2 regions of the Psychrobacillus sp. NPDC096623 genome follow, and region 2 is predicted to be linked to the other one. Evidence: predicted binding sites of a transcription regulator. Region 2 holds the regulator's gene; the other holds the start of a gene.
What was found. The regulator NrdR, encoded in region 2, represses ribonucleotide reductase genes. The targets are predictions, from matches to a motif close to AACACNATATATNGTGTT.
Positions count from the first base shown of each region.

Region 1: ACIQX2_RS09940 (vitamin B12-dependent ribonucleotide reductase) is a predicted target of NrdR. The motif match lies at 2,677-2,694, and genes of this name have one in related genera.

Region 1 covers NZ_JBIWER010000003.1:93,563-98,002, forward strand. Annotated here, with positions in the region: gene ACIQX2_RS09940 (vitamin B12-dependent ribonucleotide reductase) at 84-2,645, opposite strand; gene ACIQX2_RS09945 (lipoate--protein ligase family protein) at 2,805-3,641, opposite strand; gene ACIQX2_RS09950 (rhodanese-like domain-containing protein) at 3,756-4,127, shown strand; gene ACIQX2_RS09955 (ATP-binding protein) at 4,192-4,440, shown strand, end outside.
Region 2 covers NZ_JBIWER010000003.1:356,981-361,420, reverse strand. Annotated here, with positions in the region: gene ACIQX2_RS11285 (glyceraldehyde-3-phosphate dehydrogenase) at 176-1,180, shown strand; gene speD (adenosylmethionine decarboxylase) at 1,382-1,765, shown strand; gene nrdR (transcriptional regulator NrdR) at 1,884-2,348, shown strand; gene ACIQX2_RS11270 (replication initiation and membrane attachment family protein) at 2,385-3,752, shown strand; gene dnaI (primosomal protein DnaI) at 3,762-4,440, shown strand, end outside.

The DNA of each region.
Region 1 (4,440 bases), 260 kb from region 2:
GCACGGGTTATTAAACCTGGAAGAACAAAATTAAAGCACAAGTGATAAAGACTTATCAGCTTGTGCTTTGAGAATTTATGAGATTATAGCCCACATTTTAGTTGGGCATTACAGTTGGTACATGTGTTACATCCACCCATTTCTTCTACAGTACCTTTACGACAAACCGGACATGTATTTCCAACCTCTGAACCAATTGTTACATTAGTTGAACGTAAATCTTGAATAGTATCTATCAATACGACATGTCTTTTTTCTATTTTTTCTTCTTTTGGATGATCTTCTAATGTATTTTCCTCAGCTTTTAACGTTAATACTTGTGAGTCACGACTTCCATCGACATACACAGTACCACCCTTAGCTCCACCACGATATAAACGCTCGTATACACCTTCTACTTGTTCTACCGTATATCCACGCGGTGCGTTGACCGTTTTGGAAATAGAACTATCAATCCAACGTTGAATGATACATTGCACATCCGCATGAGCTTCTGGAGCAAGTTCCATAGCAGTAACAAACCAGTTTGGAAGATTTTCTTCTTCAGCCGTTTCATTGCGTTCCAAATATTCTTGTACAATATCTGCTTTTACCTCGATGAATTTACCTAAACGCCCACTTCTATAATAAGTGAATGAATAATACGGTTCAAGTCCAGTAGAAACGCCAACCATTGTTCCAGTAGATCCTGTAGGTGCAACAGTTAACAAATGAGAATTTCGAATACCATTTTCTAAAATGGATTGCCGAATTTCTTCCGGCATTGATTCCATAAATCCAGTTTCCGTAAATGCTTTTCGTAAGCGGTTTGTTTCCTCTTCTGTTTCACCAGACAAGAATGGGAAGCTTCCACGCTCTACAGCAAGCTCTGCAGAGGTTTCATATGCAGCGATAGCAATTGTTTTAAAGATTTCATCTACTAGAACATTGCCTTCATCCGATCCATACTCTTTTTCACAATAGATGAGCAAATCAGCAAGACCCATAACGCCTAACCCTACACGTCTTTCCCCAAGTGCTTGTACTTTATTTTCTTCTAAGAAATATGGAGTCGCATCGATGACGTTATCTTGCATGCGTACACCAACACGAACCGTTTCTTTTAACGCTTCAAAATTAACTGTTTTTGATTCTTTGTTTGCAAATTGCGCTAAATTCACAGCAGCCAAGTTACATACTGAATAAGGTGCAAGTGGTTGTTCGCCACAAGGATTAGTTGCGACAACTTTTTGTCCGTATGCTGTAGCATTCGTTTTTTCATTTGCATTATCGATGAAGAAAACACCTGGTTCTGCTGAATAAGTAGCACAAATATTAATTAAATTCCAAAGCTCTTTCGCTTTTACAGTGCGGTAAGTACGAACTTCGTAGCCCATTCTTTCCCACTCACGTACATCGCCAATTTTATGCCAATTTTCATTGTAGAAATCCATCTCTTCTGGTGAATAAGCTTCCGTTGCAGGGAAACGCAATTCAAAGTCGCCGTCTTCCTCTACCGCCTTCATAAAATCATCTGTAAGCGTAACGGAGATGTTCGCACCAGTCAAAAACTCTGAATTATGAACTGAATAAGTTCCACCGTCACGTAATTTTGTTTCTGCATCACGAATTATTTCATTGCTAAATCCACCTAGACCAGGAATCGTTTTATAATTAATAATACCTTGATACATGGCTTCTTCTTGGATTGTAAGTGGTTTAAATTTAAGCTTGTCCTTCGCAAGTTGTTTAATTGTTTCATCATTTGTATTTTCAATTAAGAAACGCAAAATACGTGGGTTTTGCATTTTCGAAATAATAAATTCCGCAATATCAGGATGCCAGTCGGCCAGCATAATCATTTGTGCTCCACGTCTTGATCCACCTTGTTCGACAAGATGAGTCAGTTTTGCAATGTCATCTAGCCAGGAAACTGAACCAGATGATTTTCCGTTCACTCCACGAGCCAGCGTATTTCTTGGTCTAAGAGTCGAACCGTTTGTCCCAACTCCACCACCACGGCTCATGATTTCCATTACTTGCTTACGGTGGTCACTGATCCCTTCACGAGAATCTGCAACAAATGGCATTACGTAACAGTTGAAATATGTTACATCCGTGCCAGTTCCAGCACCGTATAATACTCGTCCTGCTGGGATGAATTTCAAAGAAACTAATTGTTGATAGAATTTCTCGAACCATTCTTCACGCTTTTCTTCTGTTTGTTCAACAGATGCAAGCCCAGTTGCATTTCTTTTGGCAATCTGCTCATAAAAAACTTCCAATGGTTTTTCGATAACGTTCAATGGTCGAGTGATAATGCCAGTCTCAATTTTTGCAGCGTCGTCAATCGCACTTCGATAATCTTCCTCGATTTGCACCTCGGCCGTTTTCGCATGTTCGTTGATTGAAACGATATAGCCTAAACCTCGTGCTGGGAATTTAGGATCTTCTTTCACCGTTAAAACGACAAAGTCTCCTGCTTTTAACGTTTTCTTTTCTGTATCTTTAAAGGAATAGCGATCAATCATCACAAGTCTCGACACACCTTTATGCGTAAGTGTCATATCTTGTGTGATCGGGTGAACTTGTGGGAATAATTGGATATCCCTATTTAGTGCTTCAACATTTAAAGTAAGTTTGGTTTCATTTTTAGTAGTTACCATTTACTCTTCCTCCTTTCTACAAATTGTGATTGACACAATATGTAGTGGTTTTATTAATAATACGACACAACATCTTGAAGGTAAAGCAAATAGATGAGGATTTTATAATTTAAGAACTAATGTCCTATTTTTCATTTTTACTATAAGACCTAATAACTTTTATTTTTTAAAATTCCATTCATCATTGGCATATCGTGTCGATTCTAGTTCTTTAATGTAATCTAGTTGTTGTTTCGTGAGTTTATATTCTACTAATTCAATCTCCAATGCATCTTCAAAACCTTTTTTAAACGCAGTTTTACATTCTTCTATCGAAATTGGTTTTGATATTATTTTGTTAATCGCAACAGCTTTTTGAGATAGGCTTCTTTTCACTCTTTTTCTTACCTCTTCAGAAGAAAATTTAAAAGTCTGGATTAATTTATCTTCGTCTAAGTCGAGTAAAATTGCACCATGTTGGAGAATAACGCCTTTTTGTCTTGTTTGAGCACTACCGGCAACTTTTTTTCCTTCTACTACTAGCTCATACCAGCTCGGTGTATCGAAACAAACTGCTGATTTCGGTTTTTTTAAATTTTCTTTTTGTTCGTCCGAATTCGGCACAGAAAAATAAGCATCTAAACCAAGGTTTTGAAAACCTAACAGTAATCCCTCACTAATCACTCGGTAAGCTTCTGTTACTGTAGCTGGCATGCTCGGATAGCTTTCTGTAACGATCACACTGTATGTAAGTTCATGTTCGTGAAGTACCCCTCTTCCTCCTGTAGGACGTCGAACAAAGCCAAGACCTAAACTTTTCACAGCTTCCATATCAATCTCTTTTTCCACGGATTGAAAATAACCAATAGATAATGTAGCTGGATTCCATTCGTAAAATCTAATCACAGGTGGAATAAGACCTTCACTATGCCAGTCTAGCAGTGCCTCATCCATCGCCATATTAAAGGATGGGGTACAGGGTCCAGAATTTATGAAGTACCATTTTGCTTTTTCCATCGAATCTCTCCCTTCACAACGAGTTTCATTTTATCAAATAGATTGAATTGTATCTAGCAATTCTTTTATAATGAATATGGAAACATAGAAAGGGGAAAGACCGTGTTAGAATTATTGTATTTTGTTATCGCTCTACTCGTTGTACTTTTAGTCTATGCTGGAATATCGGCATACCGTTTAAAGAAAACCGTTACTAATCTCACACAAGAACAATTTATCGAAGGCTATCGTAAAGCACAGCTGATCGATGTTCGTGAACCGAAAGAATTTGAAGGCGGACATATTTTGGGAGCAAGAAATATCCCTTCTTCTCAACTGCGCCAACGCTTCAAAGAAATTCGTCCAGACAAACCTGTCTATTTGTATTGCCAAAGTGGCGCAAGAAGTTCCCGTGCTGCGATGTTTTTAAAGAAAAAAGGATATACACAACTGCATCAGCTTAAAGGTGGCTTCAAAACTTGGACTGGTAAAGTTAAATCTAAGTAATACATAAGGTTCTTCTAATTAGAGGAACCTTTTTTCTTTCAGTCATACATTTTGGAGGGTTAAGATGCAAAAACAAATATTATTTTCCCATCAAGAAGATTTTAGAAAGTCTCACCCGCATTATGAAGATTTCGCTATTCTTTCTAGGCGAATCATTTCTTTATTGAACGATCATACAAACCAGAGTTGGCAATCGATCGATATTGGTGAGTCCACACTTCAACTTGACGCCAATCTGTTGGAAATGATGGAAAAGGACTTACTTGATTATGAAGTATTATGTTCCATTTTCGAAACGAAGTCTCAGGGCAAG
Region 2 (4,440 bases):
AACAATTTTTGACTTTATTAAGTTTCCTGAGCACTACTGAAACAATTTAATATTTGTCTGAAAATAACGACTTTATTATTCTATCTTTTTGGGGCTACACAATAAAGAAAATGTGTTATACTAATTCAAGGTTAAAAAACAATAAGTATCACATAGTTACAGGAGGACTTTTCATATGGCAGTTTCAGTTGCAATTAATGGTTTTGGACGTATTGGGCGGATGGTATTTCGCCAATTAATAGCTCAAGAGGACATCAATGTGGTAGCGATTAATGCGAGGTACCCATTAGAAACATTGGCACATCTTATCAAATATGATTCTACACATGGTACTTTCACTGGAAATATTGAATTGGCCGATGATGCATTAATTGTAAATGGTCAGCGTGTACAAATTGTAGATGATAGAGATCCAGCCAATTTGCCTTGGAAAGCTATAAATGTGGATATTGTTATTGAATCCACAGGTAAATTCAACGACGGTGAAAAAGCCAAAGCACATATTGAAGCTGGTGCTAAAAAGGTAATTATTACTGCTCCTGCAAAAAACGAAGATGCAACAATTGTAATGGGAGTTAACGATGATAAATTAGATTCTTCGATTCACCATATTATTTCTAATGCTAGCTGTACTACAAACTGCTTAGCACCTGTCGTTAAAGTATTAAATGACACATTTGGCATTGAAAATGGGTTAATGACAACTGTTCATGCATATACAAACGATCAAAATAATTTAGACAATCCTCATAAAGATTTGAGACGTGCACGTGCCTGTGGCCAATCTATCATTCCAACTTCTACCGGAGCAGCAAAAGCACTTACTCTTGTACTGCCAGAGCTTGAAGAGAAGATTCATGGTATGGCATTACGTGTACCAACTCCGAATGTCTCTTTAGTTGATTTAGTTGTGGATTTACAAAAAAATGTTACTGTTGAAGAAGTAAACAAAGCTTTTGTCAAAGCATCTGAAGGCGCAATGCAAGGTATTTTGGGTATTACAATGGAACCGCTCGTTTCAATTGACTTTAACACTACAACCCTATCAACAACAGTAGATGGTTTAACTACTATGGTTATTGGAGACCGCAAAGTGAAAGTTCTTGCGTGGTACGATAATGAATGGGGTTACTCTGCAAGAGTAGTGGACCTTACTAAAAAAGTTGCGTCATCTCTATGATTATTCCATCCTCTTTCTAAGTATTTAGAAAGAGGATATATTATTTCTTGCATATTTAAATAAAACAACATATAATGAGAATCGTGTTACTTTACTTGTACACCGACTACTTAAAGGGTTAGGACCTCTTAGGACTAACTTTCCCCCGTGGTAGTCAACTTTGAGGTTAAAAATAAAACTTATCAAAGGGGGAAACGGACATTGGAAACAATGGGACGTCACATTATTGCAGAACTATGGGAGTGCGATTTCGACAAACTTAACGATATGCAATTTATCGAGCAAACATTTGTTGATGCTGCACTAAAATCTGGTGCAGAGGTCAGAGAAGTTGCATTTCACAAATTTGCACCACAAGGTGTAAGTGGAGTCGTTATTATTTCCGAATCGCATTTAACGATTCACAGCTTTCCAGAGCATGGTTATGCTAGCATTGATGTGTATACATGTGGTGATTTAGATCCATCAATCGCAGCTAACTATATAGCAGATGCTCTTAACGCTGGAACACGCGAAACGTTAGAAATGCCACGTGGTATGGGACCTGTTAAAAAGCCTGCATCACGAATGACAGTTCAAGCGTAATAGATTTATACCTGACTGAGTGAGCAGAGGAAGCGATTCCTCTGCTTTTTCGATTTTATAGAAGAATATTGTTATAATAGATACATAAAACTACCGTGAAGAATTAGGAGAGATCAATATGAGATGCCCAACTTGTCAATATAATGGCACAAAAGTTGTCGATTCTCGTCCTGTGGATGACAATAAGGCGATCAGAAGAAGAAGAGAATGCGAGGATTGTGGATTTCGTTTTACTACGTTTGAAAAAGTAGAAGAGACACCACTAATCGTTGTGAAAAAAGATGGCTCTCGTGAAGAGTTTAGTCGTGAAAAAGTGTTGCGGGGGCTTATTCGTGCTTGTGAGAAGAGACCGGTTGCACTAGAGGAACTTGAAAATATGGTGTTCTCTATTGAAAAAGAATTACGAAGAATGGGTAATGCAGAGGTAAAGTCAGAGGACGTTGGCGAGATTGTAATGGATAAGCTTGCGGAAGTAGATGAAGTAGCTTACGTACGATTTGCATCTGTTTACCGTCAGTTCAAAGACCTTAATGTATTCATCGATGAACTAAAAGAAATTTTAAAGAAAAATCCATCATTATAAACATTTTATATATATCAAAATCTAAAAGGAGCGTAGATGCAATTGTCGATGCTATATAAAGAGCTACAGCCAGCAGATTTGTATATGATTCGCTTACCATATTCTTTATCAGATTATGATCGGCAATTGTTGACTTTGTTTTATCAGCCGTTGGTGGGAGCAGAAAGTATAAGTTTGTATTTGACACTTTGGGCAGATGGAGAACATCAAAACAGTGAGCGATGGTCGCATTATCAACTGATGAATGTTCTTGGCATGCCAATCGGTAAAATTTTTCAAGGACGTCTTGCTCTCGAGGCAATTGGTCTGCTACGTACTTGGAAAAAAACAATGGATGAAGGAAGTATATTTCATTATGAGCTTGCAGCGCCATTAGATGCTGAATCATTCTTAAAGGATCCATTACTATCCATGTTTTTGCTAAACAAGGTAGGAGAAAATGCTTTTATACAATTGCGTAATCGCTTTGTCCAAAGCGCTAATTGGAATGAGGGCTTCACAGACGTCTCTAGAACTTTTGTCGATGTATTTAAACCATCTACTAAAATGAATAATACAGTATCTGTCGATGAAACTTTCGAATCAAAGGAAAGAAAATCTTCTGTCCCTTTTTATTACGATGAATTTGATTTTTCATTACTTCAAGAAGGTCTTTCAGAACAATTAGTGCCTAAATCAGCGATGAACATTGAAGCAAAAGAAGTAATTGCAAAACTCTCTTTCTTATATAACTTAAGTCCAGTGGAAATGCAAAAAGTAGTTATTTTAGCGTTAGATGATGATTTACATTTATCAGAAGCAAGATTAAAAAAAGCGTGCGCGGATTATTACAAACTAACGGTTTCGAAAGTGGCACCGGTAATTGAGAAAATTGAAAAGAAAGCTGTACCTATAGATACTACTCAACCTTTGACGAAGGAAGGGGAGCTAATCCACTATTTAGAAACAACTCCTCCAATAACCGTGTTAAAGGACATTGCAAACGGGAAAGAGCCGATTCTCGCCGATGTTCAGCTAGCTAATCATTTTGTAACTCATTTTAAAATGCCCATTGGGGTAGTCAATGTTTTACTGCAATATGTATTACTACGTACAGATATGAAACTCACAAAAAATTATGCAGAAAAAATTGCTTCTCACTGGATGCGTAAAGATGTCAAAACAGCAAAAGAAGCAATGGAACTTGCTAGAAACGAGCATGAGCAATACGTAAAATGGAAAAACGAAGGCTCTCCACAAAAATCGTATTCTAAAAAGCCAACACGGGAGGAAAAAGTGCCTGATTGGTTTTATAAGAAAGATGGAGAAGCGAAGAAATCCTCAGGTAATTCGACGAATGGTATTCAAAATATCGATGAGGAACGTCAAAAACTATTAGCAGAGCTAGGCATGCTAAAAAGGTAGGTGGAAGAAGTGGAACGTATAAATGAAACCTTAAGAAGAGTTGTGTCGCCCGAATTTACTACGAGATTAAATGATATGAAAAAAGAAGTTTTAGAAGATCAACAGGTACAGAGTTTTTTAGAGGAAAACGCATCACATATTAACAAGGAGATAGTCGATCGTAGCTTAAGTAAGCTATATGAATTTATATCACAGTCTCATAATTGTGAAGCCTGTCCAACACTAGATGAATGTAAGAATTATATGAAAGGGTATGAACCTAAACTAGTACTTGATCGAAACTTGATCGATAATGATTTTATTCGTTGTAAACGAGGTATTATTGAAGATGAGCGTAAGAAGGTTACTTCCATGATTGACAGTATTCATATGCCTAAAGAGGTTATGGAGGCTAGTCTTGCTGGAGTGGACTTAGAGGATGGTAGTAGAGTAGTTGCAGTCCGTGCAGCTAAGGATTTTCTCAACGAGTGGGAGCGTACAAATGTGTTGCCAGCTAAAGGATTGTATATCTACGGTAAGTTTGGTGTAGGAAAGTCCTATTTATTAGGAGCTCTCGCAAATGAGCTAGCGGCAAGACATATACATTCCGTAGTTGTGTATGTTCCGGAATTTTTTAGAGAAATGAAGCAATCCATCCAGGATCAGTCACTTGCGGAGAAAATTGAATTCGTCAAACGAGCTCCTGTTT